4 regions of the Gordonia sp. GN26 genome follow, and region 2 is predicted to be linked to each of the others. Evidence: predicted binding sites of a transcription regulator. Region 2 holds the regulator's gene; each other region holds the start of a gene.

Region 1 (5,645 bases), on a different contig from region 2:
GGCCACCGCCGCACGAGCCAGATCCTCCCCGCGTGCGATGAGCGCACCACCGGCCTCCTCGACATCTCGCCGCGCCATCCGGAACAACCGAATGTGTTGGCGTCCCATCAGAAACGTGCCATCGGAATCCTGCAGTCGTTCACGTCCGCGCGAGATGAGATCGAAGAGTTCGTCCTGCCACTCGGGCGAGGTGGGCGATTCGACCCGGCCGATTCGGGTCAGGTGGTCGGCGATGGCACGATCGAGCGCTCTGAGTGAGAGCGCGGCGTCGGCATAGGTGTCGGCGACGGTGCCGCGGGAGGTGTCGAAGCGTCCGACCGACACGCATCCGTTCCCGTCGAGTCCCAGGAGGACCACTCGAGCGTCGCCGTCCAGCCCGCGCAGACGGAGTTTGGACCGCACGTCGTCGAGCACTGCGGGCTCCACCGGGCGCTCTGCTGCCGCAGAGGCCGGTCCCACAGCCGAATCGAACACCGTGTCGGTCATCTGATAATTCCTGCACTTGTGTGCACCTCGCCCAGCACGCCCCCACGGCGAGAAGGTGCCCCCCTGATCACATCGCGGGGTTCAACCTAACACGTGTACGGAGGGAACCGCTTTCGACGGCGAGCCGTTCACCTGCGTGAACGAACTGGTTGTCCCGGTTTTTCGCGCGGGCACGGGACCGCCGAGCGCGCGGTAGTCCCACCCCGCCGACCGCCAGGCCTGCGAGTCGAGGCAGCGTCTGGCGTCGACGATGCGCTTGTGCCGCACCACCGATGCGAGCTCGTCCGGCGACATGTGCACGAACTCCGCCCATTCGGTTGTGACCACGACAACATCCGCTCGATCGCACGCGGCGCGTGCCGAGGTGGCGTAGCTCAACATCGGCTGTACCCGGCGCGAGTTCTCCATGGCCTGAGGGTCGAACACGGTGACCGATGCGCCGTCGAGCGCGAGACGGCCGGCGACGGCGAGAGCGGGCGAATCCCGCACGTCGTCGCTTTCCGGTTTGAATGCGGTTCCGAGTACGGCGACATTGCAGCCCAGGACTTCTCCCCCGAGCGCTTCGGCAACCAATTCCGCGGCGGCGCTGCGTCGACGCATGTTGATGGCGTCGACCTCGCGCAGGAACCCGACTGCGCGCGGCGCACCCATCTCATCGGCGCGGGCGGTCAGTGCACGGATGTCTTTGGGCAGGCAGCCTCCGCCAAAGCCCAAACCTGCGTTGAGGAATCGTCGCCCGATCCGGGCGTCGTGCCCCATCGCGTCGGCGAGCGTGCCGACGTCGGCGCCGGCGATCTCACACAGTTCGCTCATCGCGTTGATGAACGAGATCTTCGTGGCGAGAAATGCATTGGCCGATACCTTGACGAGTTCGGCAGTGGCCCAGTCGGTCTCGATGAACGGGATTCCGGTTTCCAGGACCTCGCGGTAGATGTCCCGGACCACCTGACCGGCCAGGGATTCCGCCTGCGGGACCTGCGGGTCGTCGACGAGTCGCCCGACACCGAGGACCATACGGTCGGGCGAGAGGGTGTCCTCGACGGCGAAGCCCTCGCGGAGGAACTCCGGACTCCATGACAGCTCGATCTCGGCTCCCGGCGCCGAGAGGTTCGAGATCCGTTGCGACAGTTCCTCACACGTGCCGACGGGGACGGTGGACTTGCCGATCAGAACGTGTCTGCCCCGGAGCGTGGGAACAAGTGCATCGACTGCCGCGTGGACGTGGGACAGGTCGGCGCGATGACCGCGCACCTCCTGCGGGGTGCCGACGCCGATGAAGTGGACCGAGGCGTGGTCGGCGGCTACCGAGTGGTCGGTGGTGAAGCGCAACCGGCCGGCGTCGAGGTTGCGGCGGAGGATGTCGGCGAGCCCGGGTTCGAAGAACGGGACGTCACCGGCCTGCAGGCGTTTGACCTTCTGTGGGTCGATGTCGATACCGACGACGTCGTGTCCGAGTTCGGCCATGCAGGCCGCGTGCGTCGCGCCGAGATAGCCGCAACCGATCACCGTGAGCTTCATGGTTGCAACGATTACCCAGGTGGGCCTGCCGCCAACCAACCGTTGCGTGGCGGGTGGTGATCGGGTGGGTGAACGTCAGTCGACCGCCGCCGGTTGGGTAGGCGAGAAGCCTGCGACGAGCCGTATCGGAACCTGTCGCGCAGTCAGTCGTTTTTGATGAAGTTCAGGTACGCCTTGGACGGGGTGGGGCCGCGTTGTCCCTGGTATTTCGACCCGACTTTTTCACTGCCGTAGGGGTGCTCAGCCGGGCTGCTGAGGCGGATGAGGCAGAGCTGCCCGATCTTCATGCCTGGCCACAGCGTGATCGGGAGGTTGGCCACGTTGGAGAGTTCCAGGGTGATGTGGCCGGAGAAGCCGGGGTCGATGAAGCCTGCGGTCGAGTGGGTCAGGAGGCCGAGGCGACCGAGCGACGACTTACCTTCGAGGCGCCCGGCGAGGTCGTGGGGCAGGGTGCACACCTCGAGAGTGGAGCCCAGCACGAACTCACCCGGGTGCAACACGAACGGCTCACCCGCTGTCGGTTCGACGAGGGTGGTGAGTTCGTCTTGGCGTTGGGCCGGGTCGATGTGGGTGTACCGGGTGTTGTTGAACACGCGGAACAGACTGTCGAGCCGGACGTCGACGCTGGAGGGCTGGACGAGCGCAGGGTCGAATGGATCGATGGCGAGGCGCCCGTCAGCGATCTCGGAGCGGATGTCGCGGTCGGAAAGCAGCACGTGTCGAGGTTATCGAATGGTCAGGGTGGATCTGCGGCGGTATCCGTCGGCCCCGCCTTGTCTGCCTCGACCCGCGTGCCGAACCGGCGCCGGTGAGCGTCGGCCCGCATCCGGCTGAGTACCTCGTCGGTGCGGTGGGCGCGGTTCACCCGTGGCGTCTGATCCGGGTGTGATCGCGGTGGATGCCAGATGACGCGACCTGCGTCGACCCCGTCCGCGACGATCGTGGTCGCCCACTGGTCCTCGCGTGTGCCGACCGCCCGGTTGTGCGCGCCGCATGTGGTGGTCAGGTTGTCGATGTCGGTGGGGCCGTTCTCGGCGGCCCACTCGATGACGTGGTGGAGTTCGCAGTCGAAGGACGAACGGGTGCAGCGTGGGCACGTGCAGCCGCCGTCGCGGCCCACTGCGGCGATCCGCTGCGGTCGGGATGCCAGACGCTTCGAGCGCCCGAGGTAGAGGACCTCGGCGGTGTGGTCTCGAAAGACCTCCAGGTGCTGCTGCGCCTCGGCGGCGAGCTCGACGGCGTCTTTGATCGGGAGCAGTGCGCCTGTTGCGGTGCGCGCGGGAGCTCCGGCACGCTCTCGGAGCGCCGACTCGGTGATAGTGACGATGACGTGCGGTGGCAGTCCGTGGTGAGAACCGCCGAGGGCGCCGCCGTCGAGGACGCAGCGCAGCAGTGCGCTGAACGCGTCGTGGTTGCGTTTCTCGGTCGAGCGGTCGTCACGCTCGGCCGCCGCCGCGAGGGCTTCGGGGTCGGCCTCTGCCGGATCTCCGATGGGTGACGACGGATCGTCGGGGTTGTTCATGCCGGGCGCTGCCCACACCGCCAGCACGACGTCGAGCATGGCCCGCGTCTTGGGGTCGAGCGTCGCCGTCAGTTTGGACATCAATTGTGCGTCCTGCGGCCCGAGCCGCATGCCCCTCATGCGTGCACGGTCTCGGTCGTCGGTGAGAGTGCCGTCCGGGTCGAGGTGGGCGAGGATGCGTGCGCCGAGTTCGCGGAGCGAGGCCGGGTCGTACTCGCGGGCGTAATGGGCGAGCGTCGCCTCCGCGGCTTCGCGGTCTGCAGTGTCGACGCCGGCCGGGATCTTACGCATCACCTCGACGATGACATCGACGTTTCTGCCCGAGATACCGCCGTCGGCAACGCCTTTCGCGGTTTCCGGAAACCTCGGCTCAAGAACTTCACCTTGCATGTCGGGGAACCTGCCGATCGCCCACACACGGTTGAGGAGTCGGTTGGCCTCGCCCCTGCGGTTGAGCACGCTTGTGACGAAGTTGGTGACCGTCTGACAGCCCGCCTTGCGGTAAGCGGAGCGCTCGTCGATGGCGACCATGTGGTCAGCGAAGAGTGACAGCATGCGACGCTCGGCGCGCTCATGCTCGATCGCGACCTTGAGCAGGCCAGTATCGGAACAGGCGGTGGACGCCGTCTCGCTGATCTCGTCCAGCAGCGCGTGCAGACGCTCGTACTGGTCGAGAAGAAGTGGTTGTGGTGCAGATGGCTCGCCGAAAGCCATGATCAAACCCCCGTCATCATGGCTAACTCGAAACTATGTTCGAGTCTACGTGCGTCCCCGCAGGTGCGCAACCCGTTCTGCGAAGAATTTTCGCGCCGCTCGCGAAGACCCCGACCCCGGTTTGCTAGGCTTTCGGTCGCGAGCCCAGCGCTCGCACGCCGATGTAGTTCAATGGCAGAACATCAGCTTCCCAAGCTGAATACGCGGGTTCGATTCCCGTCATCGGCTCCACACGTACCGGTGCGCCTTCGGACGGCGCCGCGCATATCGCGAGCAACCAATCTGGCGCGCATGACATTTCAGGTCCCCTTCGGTGTCCGACGTCATCCTGCATGCAGACTCGACACTTCCCCGTCCGGCTCGGCAGATCCTGCGGGCCAAAGCCGGTCCGCCGGCGACGATTCCCCCTGGTAGGCCCTGGACAACCCTGCGAATCGATCTCTACCCGTTGCGGAGATGTATACAACCGGCTAGCGTGTTCGACGTGAGAGTGTTGCGTGTCACACGGCCGTTACATGACGAAGATACCCTCACGAACTCGTAATCAGGTTCTCCATCAGGGACTTAGCGTTCACCCCGCTCAACGTCGAGCGCAGGAGACCGTCGTACAACCAGCCCTCGGTGTACACAATCATCTCAATATCTAGGAAGAAGGCCACCGGATGGATTCAGTGTCCGTTCCTGCCGTTGCCGCCTCGATCGCCGTCATGGTGCTCGGCGGCGGTGCGCCCCTGGCGGCAGCGCTCATCCTCAACTGGCGTGACCGGGTCAAGTCGAAAGGCGCCGACCAGTGAGTTTGCAGACAGTCTTCACCATTCTGATCGCGGTCTACTTCGTCCTGATCCTCGTCGTCGGAATACGTAGCAACAAGAAGATCAGCACGTCGTCGGACTACAGCGTCGCCGGCCGGAACATGGGTCCGGTCCTGGGCACGATGACTTTCACCGCCACTTACGTCTCCGCCCTGACCGTGATCGGTCTGGTCGGCTCGGCGAATGGCATGGGACTCGCGTTGGTCCCGTACACGTTCGTCGGCCTCGGCTGCGGATTGTTGTTCCTCGTGCTCCTGTCCAGTCGGGTCCACCGGGCCGGTCGCACGTCGGAGAGTGTTCCCGAGTTGCTGGGAAAGCGGTACGGGGACAAGACGGTTCGCGTCACCTCGGCCGGCACCATCGTCATCGCCTATTTCGTGTACCTGATCGCCCAGCTCTTCGCGGTCGGCATCCTGCTCTCCACGACGATCGGTTTCAAGGTCTGGGCCGTGATCCTGGTGGTCGGCACCATCTTCGTGCTCTACACCCTCACCGGCGGTATGCAGGCCGTCGCCCGTACCGACGCCTTCCAGCTGGTGGTGCTCGTGGCGGCAGTCCTGCTCGCCCTCGTCCTGGTCATCACCAAGGTCGGC
Region 2 (5,645 bases):
CCGGAATCGGTGATGAGGACATCGATGTCGTCGATACCCGCGAAACCGGACAGCTCCTCGCGCTCCATCTTCGAACTGTCGGCGAGGACGACGACGCGTCGGGCCGCGGCGACCATCGCCGCCTTCACCGCCGCCTCGTCGGGGTCGGGGGTGGACAGTCCGTGCGCCTCGCTCAGCCCGTTGGTGCCGATGAACGCGGCCGTCACGCGGAGGCGTCCCAGGGCGGCGACCGTCTCGGCGCCGACCGTCGCCTGGGTGAGCCCGCGGACGCGGCCGCCGAGGGCGTGGAGACCGTCGGCGTGGTGGCCGGCGAGCAGCCCGGCGATCGGGAGGCTGTTGGTGATCACCGTGAGGTCGCGGTCGCGCGGCATGGCCTCGGCGGCCCGGAAGGTGGTGGTACCGGCGTCGAAGAGGACCGACCCGCCGTCGGGCGGGAGGAATCGGAGAGCGGCACGGCCGATCGCGGCCTTCTCCTCGGTCTGCTCCGTCTCACGCTCGGCGATGCCGAGTTCGCCGATCACCCGCAGGATCTCGGGGCGGACGGCGCCGCCATGGACGCGTTGCAGGTGCCCGGCGCGTTCGAGGACCGCGAGGTCGCGGCGGACCGTCTCACTCGTCACGTCGAACTTCGCGGCGAGCTCGGCGACCGAGGCGCGTCCTGCGACGCGCACCTCCTCGGCGATGGCCTGCTGTCTCTCCTCGGCGTACACACCGGCTCCGTTCTGATCGTTCCCGTGGCTCGTATCCGAAGGCCCTGGTTGAACTCGTCAATGTGGGAACATGTTGCTTTGTATGTTGTAGTAACTGTGTTTACGCCTGTTTGTATTGACAAGTCAAGAAGAATTTGTAACCGTGGTCACATGACGCAGAATCTGACGGGGACGCCGGTCGTCGGTGGTGTGGCTCTCGGGCCCGCGCTCTGGCCGGGACGCCGACCCGACCACTCCGCGGAGGCGCTGAGCGCGGGCGTCGAGATCGCCGAGGGCCTGCGCGCCACGGAGACCGAACGGTTCACCGCGGCCGCCGCTGCGGTCGCCGCGCGCCTGCGTGAGCGTGCATCGCAGAACACCGGCGTCGCCGCCGAGGTCCTCACCGCCACCGCCGGACTCGCGGAGGACCGCGGGTGGATCGGTGCCGCCTCGGGACTCATCGCGAAGGGGGCCTCGGCCCCGTCGGCAGCGGTCGCCGCCACCGAACAGTTCGCCGCCGTGTTCACCAAGCTCGGTGGACTCATGGCCGAGCGCGTCACCGATCTCAACGACGTCCGCGACCGCGTCCTCGCCGAGCTGTTGGGCCTGCCCGAGCCCGGCGTGCCCACGCCGGATGTGCCGTCGATCCTGCTCGCCGACGACCTCGCGCCCGCCGACACCGCGGGGCTCGATCCCGCCACCACCATCGCGCTCGTCACCCGCCTCGGCGGGCCCACCAGCCACACCGCGATCATCGCCCGGCAGCTCGGCATCCCGTGCATCGTCGCGGTGCCCGGCCTCGACGAGATCGATTCGGGCACGGTGATACTCGTGGACGGGACGACCGGTGAGGTCGTCGTGGAACCCGACGACGCCGCTGCGCGCGCCCGCGTCGACGAGCACACGCGTCAGGCGGCTCTGGTTGCGGACTGGTCGGGTCCGGGACGCACCGCCGACGGTGTCGAGGTGGCGATCCTGGCCAACGTCGCCGACGGGTCGTCGGCCCGCGCGGCCACCGACCATGCGGTGGAGGGTGTCGGACTGTTCCGCACCGAACTGGCCTTCCTCGAACGCGCCGACGAACCGACGGTGGAGGAGCAGGCGGACATCTACCGCGAGGTGCTCGACGCATTCGGCGGCCGCAAGGTCGTCATCCGCACCCTCGACGCCGGCTCGGACAAACCACTGCGCTTCGTGAACCAGCCCGAAGAGGCCAACCCGGCGCTCGGCGTTCGCGGCGACCGGATCGCCCTGGCGCACCCCGAGATCCGCGCCCACCAGCTCGACGCCATCGCGCGCGCCGCCGAGGGCTCCGAGACGAGCCCCTGGGTCATGGCGCCGATGATCGCCTCACCGGCCGAGGCGGCGGCCTTCGCCGCGCAGGTGCGCGAACGGGGACTGACCCCCGGGGTCATGATCGAGGTCCCCGCCGCCGCGATCCTCGCGCCGGCGATCCTGGCCGAGGTCGACTTCGTCTCGATCGGCACCAATGACCTCACGCAGTACACGATGGCCGCCGACCGGATGTCGGCCGACCTCGCATCCCTGACCGATCCGTGGCAGCCGGCCGTTCTGCACCTCATCGCGACGGTTGCGCGGGCCGGACGGGATCGGGGGAAACCGGTGGGCGTGTGCGGCGAGGCGGCGGCGGACCCGATCCTCGCCTGTGTGCTCGTCGGACTCGGGGTGACCTCGTTGTCGAGTGCTCCGGTGGCGGCCGCTGCGGTCGGTGCCCGGCTCGCCGACGTCACGCGAGCAACCTGCGAAAACGCAGCGGCAGCCGCGCTCGCCACCACCGATCCGGCTGCGGCTCGCGCGGCTGCCGCCGCGGTTCTCGAGAGCTGAGGGGTCAGATTCGCCGCATCACGGTGACGACCTTGCCGAGGATGACGGCCTCGTCGCCCGGGATCGGGTCGAACAGCTCGTTGTGCGGCATCAGCCAGACATGACCCTTCTGGCGTTTGAAGGTCTTGACCGTGGCCTCGCCGTCGATCATCGCGGCGACGATGTCACCGTTGTCGGCCACGTTCTGCTGGCGGACGACCACCCAGTCGCCGTCGCAGATCGCAGCGTCGATCATCGACTCGCCGACGACCTTCAGCAGGAACAGCGAACCCTCGCCGACGAGCTCGCGGGGGAGCGGGAAGACGTCCTCGACGGCTTCTTCCGCGAGGATCGGACCACCTGCGGCGATCCGGCCGAGCACCGGCACGAAGGTGGGCTCGGGCAGTGCGCCTCCGGTCGGTGACGTGGGCGTCGGCGGTTCGCTCGGCGCGATGTTGACCGCACGCGGACGATTGGCGTCCCGCTTGAGCAGGCCCTTGCGTTCGAGTGTCCGCAACTGATGGGCGACCGAGGAGGTCGAGGTGAGACCCACCTCGTCACCGATCTCGCGGATGCTCGGCGGGTAACCGCGTTCGCGCACGGATTTGCGGATCACCTCGAGGACTCCGCGCTGCCGCGGCGTCAGCGAGGCCTCGGCCGCTGCCATGTCTGCCGGGGTGACGGGCTCGTCGGCGCCCCGCGCTCCGGTGCGCTTACCGCCGTCATCGCTCATGATCGGGCTTCCTCTCGATTCCGAACGTGCTGGTAGATCGCTTGTCTGCCGACGACCCTAGCCCAGAATGCCGACCGCATCAAACATTTGTTCGACGTGTCGCGAGACAATTGTCGGAGTGCCGTGCTACAAATTCGAACATCAGTTCATCGAACAGGTGATCGACACTCGAACAGTTCGAACGCCGACGACGCAGTCGGACGCACGGACAGAGTTCGACCGGAAACACGGAGGGCACCATGCGCACCGCCACTCTCATCGACCCCGTCCGCTCCACCGATCCGGTCCGCGGTGACGTCCTGGAACGTCCGCGCCCGATGCGCCGCGGCGACGGCCGCCGTCCCGCCGACGGCCGCCCGGTGCCGGAGTCGGCGGTTCTGGTCCGTCGGGTCGCCTCCACCCAGTGCGCCTCGCCGGTCGGCCTGCGCGGTCGGGGACCCGTCGTCCCGGCCCAGCATGCCGCGCAGCCCGCCCCCTCGGCGGTCATCCGCCGGCGCCGGCGCGCGGCGACGGCAATCCTCGCCGGCGTCGGACTCGCGCTGGCGGTGTGGGTCATCGCGGTCGTCGGGCAGAACTACGCCGCGACGGTCACGCCTTCCTCGGTCGGCACCGAGGTCGTCCACGTGCGCTCGGGCGACTCGCTGAGCACCATCGCATCACGCGTCGCCCCGGAGATGCCCCGCGAGGCGGTCGTCGACGAGATCATCCAGCTGAACGACCTCCCGTCCAGCGGCCTGCGCGTCGGCCAGCCCCTCCTCGCCCCCCGGTATCACTGAGCGCGGGCGGTATCCTCGATGTCACAGGGACCGGCCGACTACCGGCCTGGCATGCGGCCCGGCTGCATCAGAGTGTCCCGTGACCTGCGTGAGGATACGATGCGCTGCCCCTTCTGCAAGAACGACGACACCAAGGTCATCGACTCGCGTGTCGCTGATGAGGGGCAGGCCATCCGGCGCCGCCGCTCCTGCGTGGAGTGTGGGCGACGCTTCTCGACCGTGGAGAGCGCAGTGCTCGCGGTGGTCAAACGCAACGGGGTCACCGAACCGTTCAGTCGCGAGAAGGTGATGCGGGGCGTCCGGCGCGCATGCCAGGGACGCCACGTCGCCGAGGACGCGCTGGCACAGCTCGCCCAGCAGGTCGAGGACACGGTACGTGCCAGCGGATCGGCCGAGATCCCCAGCAACGAGGTCGGACTCGCGATCCTCAAGCCGCTGCGTGACCTCGACGAGGTCGCCTACCTGCGCTTCGCGTCGGTGTATCGCTCGTTCGACTCCGTCGAGGACTTCCAGCGCGAGATCGACGACCTGCGCTCGGCGTCGTCCGATTCCGGCAAGGCCTCAGCCGAGTCGGTCAAGAGTTCGTAGGACCCGCTTCTCCGACACCGGGTAGGCGGTGCCGAGTCGCTCGGCGAACAATCCCACCCGCAGCTCCTCGACGAGCCACTGCGCCTCGTCGTTGACGACCGCCTTTCGGTGCTCGGGCACCTGCGTCAGTCGCTGGGCCCACCGCTCGGTCACCCGGTCGACGACGGCCACTCCGGCCTGGTCCCGGGCCGCGGAGGCCGGCAGTGCCGTCAACCGGGCTTCGGCCGCCGCGAGATAGCGCGGCACGTTCTCCAGATGTCGTCGCGCGGTGGCGGCGATGAAGCCGTCGAAGACGAGATTGTCGAGCTGTTCGGCGACGTCGTCGGCTGCGAGTGAACCGGCATGACGGTCGATCGCGGCGCGTACCGGCGCCACCCACCCGAGGGATTCGACAGCGAGAGAGAAATACTCCGGCGCCGATTCGGAGATCCGCGGCCGCAGTTTCTCCGTGAGCGCGCGGAACGCCTCGGGTGAGCGCACCGCGGACAGCGTGCCGGCGTCGAGGCCCGCGACGACATCGCGGATGGCGCGGCGTGTGCAGTCGGCCAGCAGCGCATCGAGATCCGGGTAGGGACTCTGACTCAACGCGAGTCGGCCCGCCGCCCCGAGTGAACCGGCGACCCGTCGGTGCAGCGGCGGGATCGCGAGGTCGAGCAGTGCGACGATCCCTCTCTCCGCCAACCGATCACGGGTCTGCTCCGAGGCTGCGTCGATCACGACCACCCCGCGGGTCCGCCCGGCATCGTCGGTGATCGCGTCGATCGTCGGGTAGCGGGTGAGGCGCTGTCCGGCGATGTCGACGGTCCGCTGGGCGGCGAGCGTGCCGATGCCCTCGTCGGTCCAGGTGCGGTACAGGGTGCGCTTCACCGTCTTCGTCGCGGCGGGGGTGCCCGCACGCTGGAGTTCGGCGATGGAATCGGCACGCGCGGTGATCTTTCCGGCGTCGTCGACCACCGCGAAGTGCATCCTGAGGTGGGCCGGAACCCGGTCGACGTCGAAATCGGCTGCGGTGACCGTCATCTGCGTGATCGTGGT
Region 3 (5,645 bases), on a different contig from region 2:
GGCGCGCCAGTCGGCGGTCATCGCGTCGAGCAGCGCACTACGCCGCTCAGCCGAGCGCACCCACACGAACCGCACCGGATGGGTGTGATGCGGCGCGGGTGCGGTGAGGGCCTCGCCCAGAGCGGCGCGCATCAGTTCCGGGTCGACCGGCCGGTCGTCGAAGGCGCGTACGGAGCGACGGGTGCGGATGGCCTCGCGACGACCCAGCGCGATCGCCTCCTCGGTGCCCAGCCGGAACAGGTCCTCCTCGGCGGGCCGGATCAGATCGGCGGCGGTCGAACCGTCGTCGACGGGCGCGAACCCGCGCACGACGGCCACCGGAACGGCGGCGAGCTTGCCCTTGACCAGGTCGGCGGCCGCGGACAGTTCGTCGGCGACCGCGATGTCGGTCACCACCAACGGGTTCCCGTAGTCGTCGGTGCCACCGTCGTAGGGGTGGGTGACGGCGATGCCCGCCGATCCGATCGCGACATCGGTCTGTCCGGTGCGCCAGGCACGCCCCATCGTGTCGGTGATGATCACGGCGACCTCGTGACCGGCACGCTCGGCGATGGCGGCCCGCAGTCGTCTCGCGCTGCCGTCGGGATCCTCGGGGAGCAGCGCCAGCTGGTCGGATCGCACGTTGGAGCCGTCGATCCCGGCCGCGGCCTGGACCAGGCCCAGACGGTTCTCGGTGATCAGCGTGCGGTTCTTGCGGGCGAGGACCCGCACCGACTCGGCCTCGACGAGTTTGCGACGCAGCGCATCACGCTCATCGGGATCGGCCGGCGCGTCGACCATGCGACCCTCGGCCTTCGAGATGATCTTGCTGGTCACGACCAGTACATCACCGGACGCCAACCACGGTGCGGCGGCGAGGATCTCGGCGGCGACGTCGGATTCGGCAGTGAACTCGGGGAGGCCGGTGACCGGTCGGATCTCCAGGCCGTTCGGGGCGCGGTGATCGGCGAGCTCGCTCACTCGGTGCCCACGTTCTGTTCCGGCATGGCCACGTCGACGAGTGCGCAGGCGGCGCGGATCATCTGCGCGGTGGCCTGCGGGTCGGTCATCAACAACGGTGCGGAGCCGACGGCGATGCCGTCGACCTGTGCGCGGTCGCCCTCGGCGATCAGCCAGCCGTCGAGGATGCCGTTGCCGCTTCGGGCGCCGTAGTGGGCGGCGACCGCCTCGGCGGACGACTCGACGCCGATCACCGACAGGCACTCGTCGGCCATGCCGCGCAGCGGCCGGTTGTCGATGATCGGCGAGACGCCGACCACCGGGGCCTTGGTGGTGCGCAGGGCGCTGCGCATCCCGGGAACGCTGACGATCGCGCCGATGCTCACCACGGGGTTCGACGGTGCGAGCAGGATGACGTCGGCGTCGCTGATCGCGTCGAGGACCCCCGGTGCGGGGGTGGTGTCGTCCGAGCCCACCTGTGCGAAGCCGAAGGTCGGGACCTGGGCGCGGTGGCGAACCCACCATTCCTGGAAGTGGATGGCCACGCGCTCGCCCTCGTCGCCGTCCGGCTTGGAGATCACCACATGCGTCTCGTGTCGGTCGTCGGTCACCGGCAGCAGACGCACGCCCGGATTCCACCGGCGGGACAGGGCAGCGGTCACATCGGACAACCTGTACCCGGCGTCGAGCATCTGGGTACGGATCAAGTGGGTGGCGAGATCTCGGTCGCCGAGGCCGAACCAGTCCGGGTCGGCGCCGTAGGCGGCGAGTTCTTCTTTCGCATGCCAGGTTTCACCGCGCCGGCCCCACCCGCGGTCGGGGTCGATGCCGCCGCCGAGGGTGTACATGCACGTGTCGAGGTCGGGGCAGATGCGCACACCGTGCATCCACGCGTCGTCGCCGACGTTCACGATCGCGGTGATCTGATGTTCGCCGACGCCGAGCGTGGGGTCGTCGGGATGCGGCGGGAACGGGGTGGTGCCGAGCAGCTCGCGCAGTCCGAGGAGGAAACGCGCGCCCCCCACGCCGCCGACGAGTACGGTCACCTTCACAGCAGGTACTCCTTCACACCGCCACTCTAGTGGTCGGCCGCGAGGGCCCGTACGCCGCTGTCGCGCCCGTCCGGCGGGCGGGGAGGAGGGCTCGGGAGTGTGATCTTCACTTCGCCTTCGGGCCGTCGTCGTGTCGAGTCACAGATTTGACGGCACGCGATGGTAAAGGGAATTCTTCGATTCAACTTGACCGGGACCGCCCCCGGCGTGTCTAATCACATCAGTGTCATTCCGAGTTTGAGATCGAGAACATTCGAGGTCGAGAACCGCTGGCCTCCAAGGGATTCGATCATATGTTCGAACTCGGTGAGAGGGTCGGTGCCGGCAGTAAGGGGCCGTCGCTCGGGCGCTGTGTACAACGGATGCAGGGAGTCACTGCACCCCGAGTACAAGTGGTGTGGCAGCAGTGGTGGGTACGGCAGCACGTCGTGTTCGCAAAGGACAGTCAACGACCAACATCCCGAGCTAGGAGGCGCCGACGATGGCTTTGGACAATCCGATCGGCAATCCGCTTGAACCACATATTCGCCCGCAATTCATCGCAGAGTCGCACGTGATGACATCCGCCCCGGAAATCGACACCGCAGAGTTTCGCACCCTTGGGCCCGTTGACGATTCGATGATCGGTGGCACCGCGCGTGCGGCCGCGCTCGAATCCGCCGCCGATGCAACCGATCTCGTCGATTCCGACGCAGACGATGCCGCCGGCCGCCGTCATCTGGCCCTGGTGCCCAACGACTTCGACGACCTGTTCGACGCCGTCGAGGAGCAGTGGCAGGATCGCGCTCTGTGCGCGCAGACCGATCCGGAGGCGTTCTTCCCGGAAAAGGGTGGATCGACGCGTGAGGCCAAGCGAATCTGCCAGGGCTGCGAGGTCAAGGCAGAGTGCCTGGAGTACGCGCTCCACAACGACGAACGCTTCGGCATCTGGGGCGGTCTGTCGGAGCGTGAGCGCCGTCGCCTGAAGCGCGGCATCATCTGAGGGGTCGCCGGAACGGCGTCATCCGAACAATCGAATTACCCAGCGAGAGCTGGACGCTCGGCGCTCAGGTGTCGAACGCGATCATCGACCGCGGATCACTCAGGTCCGCGGTCGATCGTGTCTTCGTCGACGCCCAGGTGGGTCGCGACCTGCTGGACGAGGACCTCGTGGACGAGCTCGAGGAGGTCCGTGCCCTTCTTGGCCCGTGACTCCAGCGGCCGGCGGAACAGGATGATCTGAGCCCGTGTCGGCACCCCGTGGACGTCCATTCCCGCGGGGATCAACCGGGCGAGCGGTACCGCGCCGTCGGCGGTCACCTCGTCGGGCCACTCGACGGTCTCGGGATCGCGGGGGAGCAGTCGCGGGATCTCGTCGACGGCGATGTCGAGTCCGGCCAGCTGGTCGTGCCACTGGGCGTCGATCTCGGCGAAGGCCTCGAGCGCGACGGCGTCGAACTCGTCGGAGCGGGTGTTGTAGGCGGGCACGTTCTGCGGCAGCAGCGGTGAACGCAGGCCGCGGCCACGCCGGTCTCGGTACCGTCCGACCCGGCGTCGGCCACGACGGATTCCCGGCTGGCCGATCGAGCCGCGCGGCGTCGGCTTCGGGTGGATGCGCATGGCGCGATTCTATGAGGTCGCGATGGCCCCTGTCGCCCCGCCTGCCCCCGTCTGAGCGTGTCGAGTCTGTGGTTGCGGACCGTGGGGGCTAATCTCGTCACGTGAAGCTTCCCCGTCTGTGCTGCCGACCCGGCTGCGCCCGATCCGCGGTGGCTACCCTGACCTTCGTCTACGCCGAATCGACTGCGGTGATCGGTCCGCTGGCGACCTCGCAGGAGCCGCATTCCTGGGATCTGTGCGACGACCACGCCCGACGGATCACCGTCCCGCGGGGCTGGGAGATGCTGCGCAGCGAGCGGGGATTCTCGGTGCCCGCCGAGGATCACGAGCTGACCGCCCTCGCCGAGGCCGTCCGCGAGGCCGGCGCCGTCGCCGGTGGTGGACGCCCGGGTTTCGTCGACAGCGGGCCCCGCGGCCGTAACTCCGACCGGACGCCGGCCGACTCTCTCGATGCCTTCGACTCGCGAGCTCTCGACGAGGCGCGTGCGGCCGACGCGGCGTACGAAGCCGCCCTCGCCGACCGCCGCAGCGGCCGCCATCGCGCGGGCCCTGTCGACTCGCCGTCACAGCCGTCGGCAACCCCGGGTGTGCCCCGCCACCAGACGCGACCCCGGCCGGGTCGCCGCGGTCATCTGCGGGTCCTCCCGGATCCGGTCGACTGACCGGAGACCACCACGCGGGGGGCGTGGAACCCGTTGTCGCCGTCGGAGGACGCGAATCGTCGGACTCCGTGTACGCGGCCGGCCGTCCGCCTCGCCCCGATGCGGGGACCGAACGAGTGACTGTGTCGCGTACCCGGGCGTGTGTCCCCGCGGCTGGCTACGCTGGTTCCATGCGTACCGGTACCCCCGACCTCGACGATGCCGAGGAGTTGATCTCCGCGGACGTCGACGGTCTGTTGCGGGCAGTCGCGCTCGCCGGCGCGCAGGTTCGTGCCACCGCCGAGGCCGTCCGCGAGGGCGTACTGGCCCCGCTCGCCGACCTGCGACCCCGCAGCGTCGTGATCGTCCACGGCTCCAGCGAGGTCTCGCACCGCGCGGCCGAGCTGGGGGTCGCCGCCCTCGCCGCACGTGTCGACGTCCCGCTCGTGACGGGTCCCGTCCTGCCGGGGTGGGTCGGTCCGCTCGACGTGGTGGTAGTGGCCGGCGAGGATGCGGGCGACATGGCTCTGGCCGATGCGGCCGCGCGGGCGCTGCGTCGTCGGGCCGAGGTGGTCGTGGCCGCGCCCAACGCCGGTCCCCTCCGAGACGCGCTGGGTGGCAACGGGCTCGACCTCTCGCCGAGGTTCGACGTCGAGCCGCGTTTCCGGTTCGTCGGTTTCGTCGCCGCGCTCCTCGCGGTGTTCGGTGGCCTCACCCAGGTCCGGGTGACCGGCCCGGTGCCCGCACTCGACGACCTGGCCGATGCGCTCGACGCCGAGGCCTCGGGCTCGCACCCGTCGCGGGAGACCTTCCACAACCGGGCCAAGTCGCTGGCCGTCCGCGTGCAGGGCCGTCCCTCCGTCTGGACATCGGATTCACCGGCGGGTTCGGTACTGGCCGTGCATGCCGTGACGAGTCTTCTCGCATTCGCCGGGATCGTCGGCGCCGTCGCCGAACTCGGTGACGTGGCGCGGATGGCCCGGCTCCTGGGTTCGCGAACCGGCACCGCGCCGGCTGTCGATTCGATCTTCTACGACCCGGAGTTCGACGGTCCGGCGCAGGAGCCCGCTCCGCGCATCATGGTCGTGTCGACCGCGCGTCGTGAGTGGTACACCCGGCAGCGGGTGACGGGGCTCGGCGACGTCGACCTGGTGGTCGGTGCCGACGAGGGAGACGCGTTGCCGCAGAACGGCGGGCAACCGTGGGACGATCGACGGCCGGTGCCGGGTGAGGACCCGGTGGCCGACGGCCCGGGCGACCTGCTCGATTTCCTGGTCGTCGCTCTGCGGGTCGAGATGGCGGCGGTGTATCTCCGCCTGATTGGGAACACGGTGCAATGAGGATTCTCGACGGAGTGGTGCGCCCCTACGCATGGGGTTCACGAACAGCCATCGCGTCGATTCAGGGGAGGCCT
Region 4 (5,645 bases), on a different contig from region 2:
CGAGCGGCCGCGATAGGTGATGACGTTGGCCACCTGGGCGCTGCGATCCCGGCCATACCGGCGGTAGACGTACTGGATGGCCTCCTCACGACGGTCGGACTCGATGTCGATGTCGATGTCGGGTGGCCCGTCGCGCTCTGGGGCGAGGAACCGCTCGAACAGCAGCTTGTTGGCGACCGGGTCGACGTTGGTGATCCCCAACGCGTAACAGACCGCCGAGTTGGCGGCACTCCCCCGGCCCTGACACAGGATGTCGTTGGCCTTGCAGAAGTCGACGATGTCGGCGACGACGAGGAAATAGCCGGGGAACGTGAGGGTTTCGATGATGGCGAGTTCGTGTTCGATCTGCCGGTAGGCCTGCGGATGTTCGACGGGTGTGCCGTATCGACGCCGGGCGCGGGTCATGGTGAGTTCGCGCAGCCAGCTGGCCTCGGTGTAACCCTCCGGCACGTCGAACGGCGGCAACTCCGGTGCGATCAGACCGAGCTCGAAGGCGCAGTCGGCGGCGATGCCGACCGCGTTGTCGATCGCGTCGAGGTGCGCGGGCATCAGCCGGGCCATCTCGTCACCGCTGCGCAGGTGTGCGCCGGCGACACCCGGCATCCATCCGGCGATGGTCTCGATGTCGGTGCGTGCCCGTACCGCCGCCATCGCCATCGCCAGCCGGCGGCGTCGGGGTGCGGCGAAGTGCGCACCCGTGGTCGCAACCGTCGGCACTCCGACGCGGGCGGCGAGACCGGCGAGCACACCATTGCGTTCGTCGTCGTCGGGCATGCCCTGGGCGGTGAGTTCGAGGACGACGTTGCCGTGGCCGTAGGTCTCGATCATCTCCCGCAGCGCGATCTCCGCGGCCGGGACGCCGCCGCGGTCCAGCGCACGCCGGACCGCGCCCTTCCGGCAACCGGTGAGGACCAGCCAGTGCCCGTCGCCCGCACCGGCCAGGGCGTCGCGGTCGTAGCGCAGCAACCCCTTCTCACCCGCCACCATGTGCGCCTCGGCGATGGTCCGCGACAACCGCCGGTAACCCTCTCCGTCGCGGGCGAGGACCAGCAGATGCTCTCCCGGCGGATCGTTGAGACCGGTCCGGGCGATGTCGGGTTCCAGCGACAGCTCGGCACCGAAGACCGTCGGCATCGCGAACTCGCGGGCGGCCTCCGCGAACCGGACGATGCCGTAGAAGCCGTCGTGATCGGTGACGGCCAGCGCCTGGAGTCCGAGGCGTTCGGCCTCCTCTACCAGTTCCTCCGGCATCGACGCGCCGTCGAGGAAGCTGTACGAGCTGTGGGCGTGGAGCTCGGCATAGGCCACCGACGACGAGCCACGCGCGATGTCCTCCGCCTGGTAGGCGCCGCGTTTGCGCGACCAGGCCGGGCTGTCGCCGCCGTCGCCCGGGAACATCGCGTGGTCGCTGTCGTCGGGACCGAAGGCGGTGCCCGGACGCCCGCCGTCGGGCGCGCGACCGGAGAGCACCCGCTCCATCTCCGACCATGTCGGTGGTCCCTGATCCCAGCCCACCCGAACAGTCTATCGAACATATTTTCGAATGAACATCTCGATTCCACACCCGGAAGTCATTGCGCTCAGGCCAGGTAAGTGCAACTCTGAGTACCAGACAGATTCCATCTCCCATCCGGGGGGACGAGGACATCAAGCGGGCCTCACGCCCGCTCACATGATGGGATCCCTACATGACCAGCTACTTCATCACCGGAGGCAGCGGATTCATCGGCCGACGCGTCATCGATCGACTTCTGACCGTCGACCCTGGCGCGACCATCCACGCCCTGGTGCGCGAATCCTCCCGATCGGCGTTCGACGCCCTGCTCGACGAGCTCGGTGCCACCGGCCGGGTGACCCCGGTCGTCGGGGACCTGACCAGCCCGGGCCTCGGCCTCGACGCGCATGACCTGCCGGAATTCGACCACGTGGTCCACCTCGCCGCGATCTACGACATGGCCGCCGACGCCGAGTCACAGCGCGCGGCCAACGTCATCGGCACCTCTCGCGTCGCCGACTTCGCCATCGCCCACGACGCCCTGTTCCACCACGTGTCCTCGGTCGCCGTCGCCGGCGATCACCGCGGCCGGTTCACCGAAACCGATTTCGAGGTCGGCCAGGGCTTTCCGACGGCGTACCACCGGACCAAGTTCGAGGCGGAGCGGGTCGTCCGCGAACGCGAGGGCCTGCGGTGGCGGGTCTACCGGCCCTCGATCGTGGTCGGCGACTCGCGAACCGGCGAGATGGACAAGATCGACGGTCCCTACTACTTCTTCGGCCACCTCGCCGCGCTCGGCCACCTGCCGTCGAGGCTGCGGTTGCCGATGCCCGACCTCGGCAAACTCAACATGGTGCCCGTCGACTTCGTCGCCGCCGCGATGGTCGCACTCATCGCCGTGGACCCCGAACGCAGCGGGCTGGTGTTCCACCTCGGCGACCGGCGTTCGCTGACCACCACCGAGATGTACAACGCCCTCGCCCCGGCGTTCGGCGCGCCTCGCGGTTTCGACGTCATCCCGCACTCGGTGGTCGAGCCCGCGCTGGCACTGTCGGCCATGGGACCCGCTCGCATCGGCCGCAATCTCCTTGCCGCCCAACAGGGTATCCCGTCGGCGGTGCTCGACGCGGTGTCGCTGCCGGTGGACTTCTCCTCCGACGCCACCCTCGCCGTCCTCCACGAGCACGGGATCAGCGTTCCGGACTTCACCGAGTACGCACCGGGCCTGTGGCAGTACTGGTCTACCCACCTCGACCGGTCCCGCAACCGGCGCCGCGATCCCCGGGGTCCGCTGGTGGGCAAGAACATCCTGATCACCGGCGGGTCGAGCGGTATCGGCAAGGCCACCGCCCGGATGTGCGTCGCCCGCGGCGCCAATGTGATGATCGTGGCCCGGTCGGCCGAGGAACTCGATTCCGCCGCAGACGAATTGAACTCGACGACCAGCAAGAAGGGCATCCCGCCGGGCCGGGCGGTGGCGTACCAGTGCGACATCACCGACGAGGAGTCGGTCAACGCGCTGGTCAAGTCGGTGCTCGCCGAGCACGGTCACGTGGACGTGCTGGTCAACAACGCCGGCCGGTCCATCCGGCGCGCCACGGTGAACTCGGTGCAGCGCTCGCACGACTACCACCGGGTCATGGCGGTCAACTACTTCGGCGCGGTCAACCTCATCCTCGGGCTCCTGCCGCACATGGTGGCCCGGAGGTCGGGGCATGTGGTCAACGTGACCTCGATCGCGGTGCAGTCCCGCGGGCCGCGCTTCGGTGCGTACGCGGCGTCGAAGGCGGCGCTGGAGGCGTTCAGCGACGTCACCGGCACCGAGACCGTCTCCGACCACGTCACGTTCTCCAATGTGCGTCTGCCGCTGGTGAAGACGCGGATGATCTCGCCCACCGAGGCCTACGACAACCAGCCCGGCACCTGGGATGTGGACAAGGCCGCCGCTCGCGTGTTGCACGCGATCGTCGACCGGCCCAAGCGGGTCAGCTCGGTCGTCGGGACGATCGCCGAGATCGGGCACCGCTTCACCCCCGGCCTGACCACCCGCATCCTGCATCAGGAGTATCTGCTGTTCGGTGAGTCGGCGGCAGCGATGGGGCGTGCCCGCCGTTCGGGTGGGCGCGACGCGTGATCGACACCCCGTACCTCGAGGTCGACGTCGACCGCCTGGACCGCAACCTCGCCACCCTCGCCGGAGCAGCCCGGAGCTTCGGGGTCGACGTCCGACCGCACGCCAAGACCCACAAGTGCGCCGAGATCGCCCGCCTGCAGATCGAGCACGGCGCGGTCGGACTGACCGTGGCGACCATCGGCGAGGCCGAGGCCTTCGCCGACGCCGCGGAGATCACCGGGTGCACCGACATCTTCATCGCGTATCCGTTGTGGCCGACCGCCGGTCAGGCAACACGGCTGCGCGCCCTCGCCGAACGGGTCACCCTGCGACTGGGGATCGATTCCCTCGCCGGCGCACGGCATCTCGCCTCGGCGGTGGGTTCGGCGCCGATACAGGTGCTCGTCGAGGTCGACTCCGGTCAGCACCGCACCGGCGTCACCCCCGAACTGGCCGGTTCGGTCGGCGCCGCGGGCGTCGCAGAAGGACTCGACGTGATCGGCGTGTTCACCTTCCCGGGCCACTCCTATGGCCTCGGGGACACCCGACGCGACGCCGCCGCCCAGGAGCTGGCCGCACTGGCGACGGCGGCCGACGGCTTGCGCGCCAACGGAATCGAACCGCGCGTACGCAGCGGCGGCTCGACCCCGACGGTCGGCCTGCTCGACGCCGGGCAGGCGAACGTCCTGACCGAGATCCGGCCCGGCGTGTACCCGTTCAACGACGCGCAGCAGGTGGAGATCGGCTCGTGCGGTTTCGGCGACGTCTCGTTGACCGCGGTCGCGACGGTGGTACGCCGTGACAACCACCGGATCGTCCTCGACGCGGGCAGCAAGATCCTCGGAGCCGACCGCGCCCCCTGGGCCACCGGGTACGGCCGGCTCCTCGATCATCATGACGCCCGCATCGTGATGCTGTCGGAACATCATGCGGTGGTGGAGTTCCCGGCCGGGGCGTCCGACGAGCGCATCCCCGGTATCGGGAGTTTCGTGCGCGTGGTGCCGAATCACGTGTGCAACGCGGTCAACCTCGTCGACGAACTGGTGGCGATCGACGGCTCGGACACACGCTGGCCGGTGATCGCGCGGGGACGCAACAGCTGAGGCCTTCACTCGTAGACCCCTTCGACGATCCACTCACCGCCGCGATAGCAGAGCAGCAGCGCGCGTGAGTCGTCGAGCAGGACCTGTGCCCGGGCGGTCAGCTCCGTGGCCCCAGCCGCGGATGCCCGTTCCATGCCGACCGGCCACGGGCCGGCCCACCAGCACAGTCCCCAGCTCGCCTTTCGACCCTTCCCGCGACCCGACGACCCCGACAACCGGACGGTCACCGGTTCGGCGGTGAACGCTCCCCGCTCGGTCACCCGCACCGGCTGACCGAGTGCGTCGAGCACGCTGATCGCCGTCTCCACCAGCACGGTGGGCGTGGGTTGCGGCAGGTGGCCCGGCCACGGCGCGGAGGGGTCGCGGCGCGGTGTCCGCTCGTCACCGAGGGACACCATCGTGATCCGTTCGGCCGGGCCGCGCCCGCCGCTGAGCACCGGGATGCGCACGGCATCGCCTCCCAGCAGACCTTGGATGCGGACCAGGGAGCGTCGGGCGCGTTCTTCGACGTCGGGGTCGACCGCCGAGCCACCGGTGAGGGTGTCCGAGAGCTGGTAGTGCAGGGCACCGGCCTCGACGACCTCCACCGGCTCCAGCCGCAGACGCACGATCGGCGAGTCGGGGCGGGTGTCCTTGACCTGGCCTCTCGCCCGTCCGTTACCCCGCCGGCCACCGGTCAGCCAGCCCTCCAGCTGCCATCGGATGCGGTCCGCGGTGGTCTCCGGGGTCAGCGGCTGCGCACAGTTCCACGTCCGCGAATGCTGCTGTCCGCGTTCGGTGGTCGCCTCGATGGTGAGTCGGGTGCAGGCCACGGCGGCATCGCGCAGGCGCCGGTGGAGCTTCTCGGCGAGGGTGCGGCCGATGAACGCCGCGGCGTCGATGCGGTCGACGGGCGGATCGCAGGTGTGGTCGACGTCCAGCTCGGCCGGCAGGT

What was found. Region 2 encodes LexA, which represses DNA repair genes until DNA is damaged. Its sites were predicted from a motif close to CGAACANNTGTTCG; they were not measured.
Region 1: the regulator LexA is predicted to act here: its motif matches at 4,269-4,282, upstream of OK17_RS20585 (HNH endonuclease signature motif containing protein).
Region 3: the regulator LexA is predicted to act here: its motif matches at 2,278-2,291, upstream of cofD (2-phospho-L-lactate transferase).
Region 4: the regulator LexA is predicted to act here: its motif matches at 1,529-1,542, upstream of OK17_RS06455 (error-prone DNA polymerase).

What each region holds. Positions count from the first base shown of each region.
Region 1 covers NZ_JSYC01000148.1:4,701-10,345, reverse strand. The annotation lists gene OK17_RS20600 (hypothetical protein) at 1-486, opposite strand, end outside; gene OK17_RS20595 (UDP-glucose dehydrogenase family protein) at 568-2,004, opposite strand; gene dcd (dCTP deaminase) at 2,148-2,720, opposite strand; gene OK17_RS20585 (HNH endonuclease signature motif containing protein) at 2,741-4,240, opposite strand; tRNA gene OK17_RS20580 (tRNA-Gly) at 4,398-4,471, shown strand; gene OK17_RS20575 (hypothetical protein) at 4,903-5,034, shown strand; gene OK17_RS20570 (sodium:solute symporter family protein) at 5,031-5,645, shown strand, end outside.
Region 2 covers NZ_JSYC01000007.1:59,688-65,332, reverse strand. The annotation lists gene OK17_RS01760 (DeoR/GlpR family DNA-binding transcription regulator) at 1-710, opposite strand, end outside; gene OK17_RS01755 (putative PEP-binding protein) at 861-2,534, shown strand; gene lexA (transcriptional repressor LexA) at 2,539-3,246, opposite strand; gene OK17_RS01745 (LysM peptidoglycan-binding domain-containing protein) at 3,486-4,022, shown strand; gene nrdR (transcriptional regulator NrdR) at 4,122-4,610, shown strand; gene hrpA (ATP-dependent RNA helicase HrpA) at 4,584-5,645, opposite strand, start outside.
Region 3 covers NZ_JSYC01000093.1:1,169-6,813, forward strand. The annotation lists gene OK17_RS17530 (coenzyme F420-0:L-glutamate ligase) at 1-960, opposite strand, end outside; gene cofD (2-phospho-L-lactate transferase) at 957-1,991, opposite strand; gene OK17_RS17540 (WhiB family transcriptional regulator) at 2,710-2,973, shown strand; gene OK17_RS17545 (metallopeptidase family protein) at 3,069-3,590, opposite strand; gene OK17_RS17550 (DUF3499 domain-containing protein) at 3,692-4,252, shown strand; gene OK17_RS17555 (hypothetical protein) at 4,423-5,571, shown strand; gene manA (mannose-6-phosphate isomerase, class I) at 5,568-5,645, shown strand, end outside.
Region 4 covers NZ_JSYC01000017.1:76,339-81,983, forward strand. The annotation lists gene OK17_RS06455 (error-prone DNA polymerase) at 1-1,515, opposite strand, end outside; gene OK17_RS06460 (SDR family oxidoreductase) at 1,689-3,629, shown strand; gene OK17_RS06465 (alanine racemase) at 3,626-4,711, shown strand; gene OK17_RS06470 (DNA polymerase Y family protein) at 4,717-5,645, opposite strand, start outside.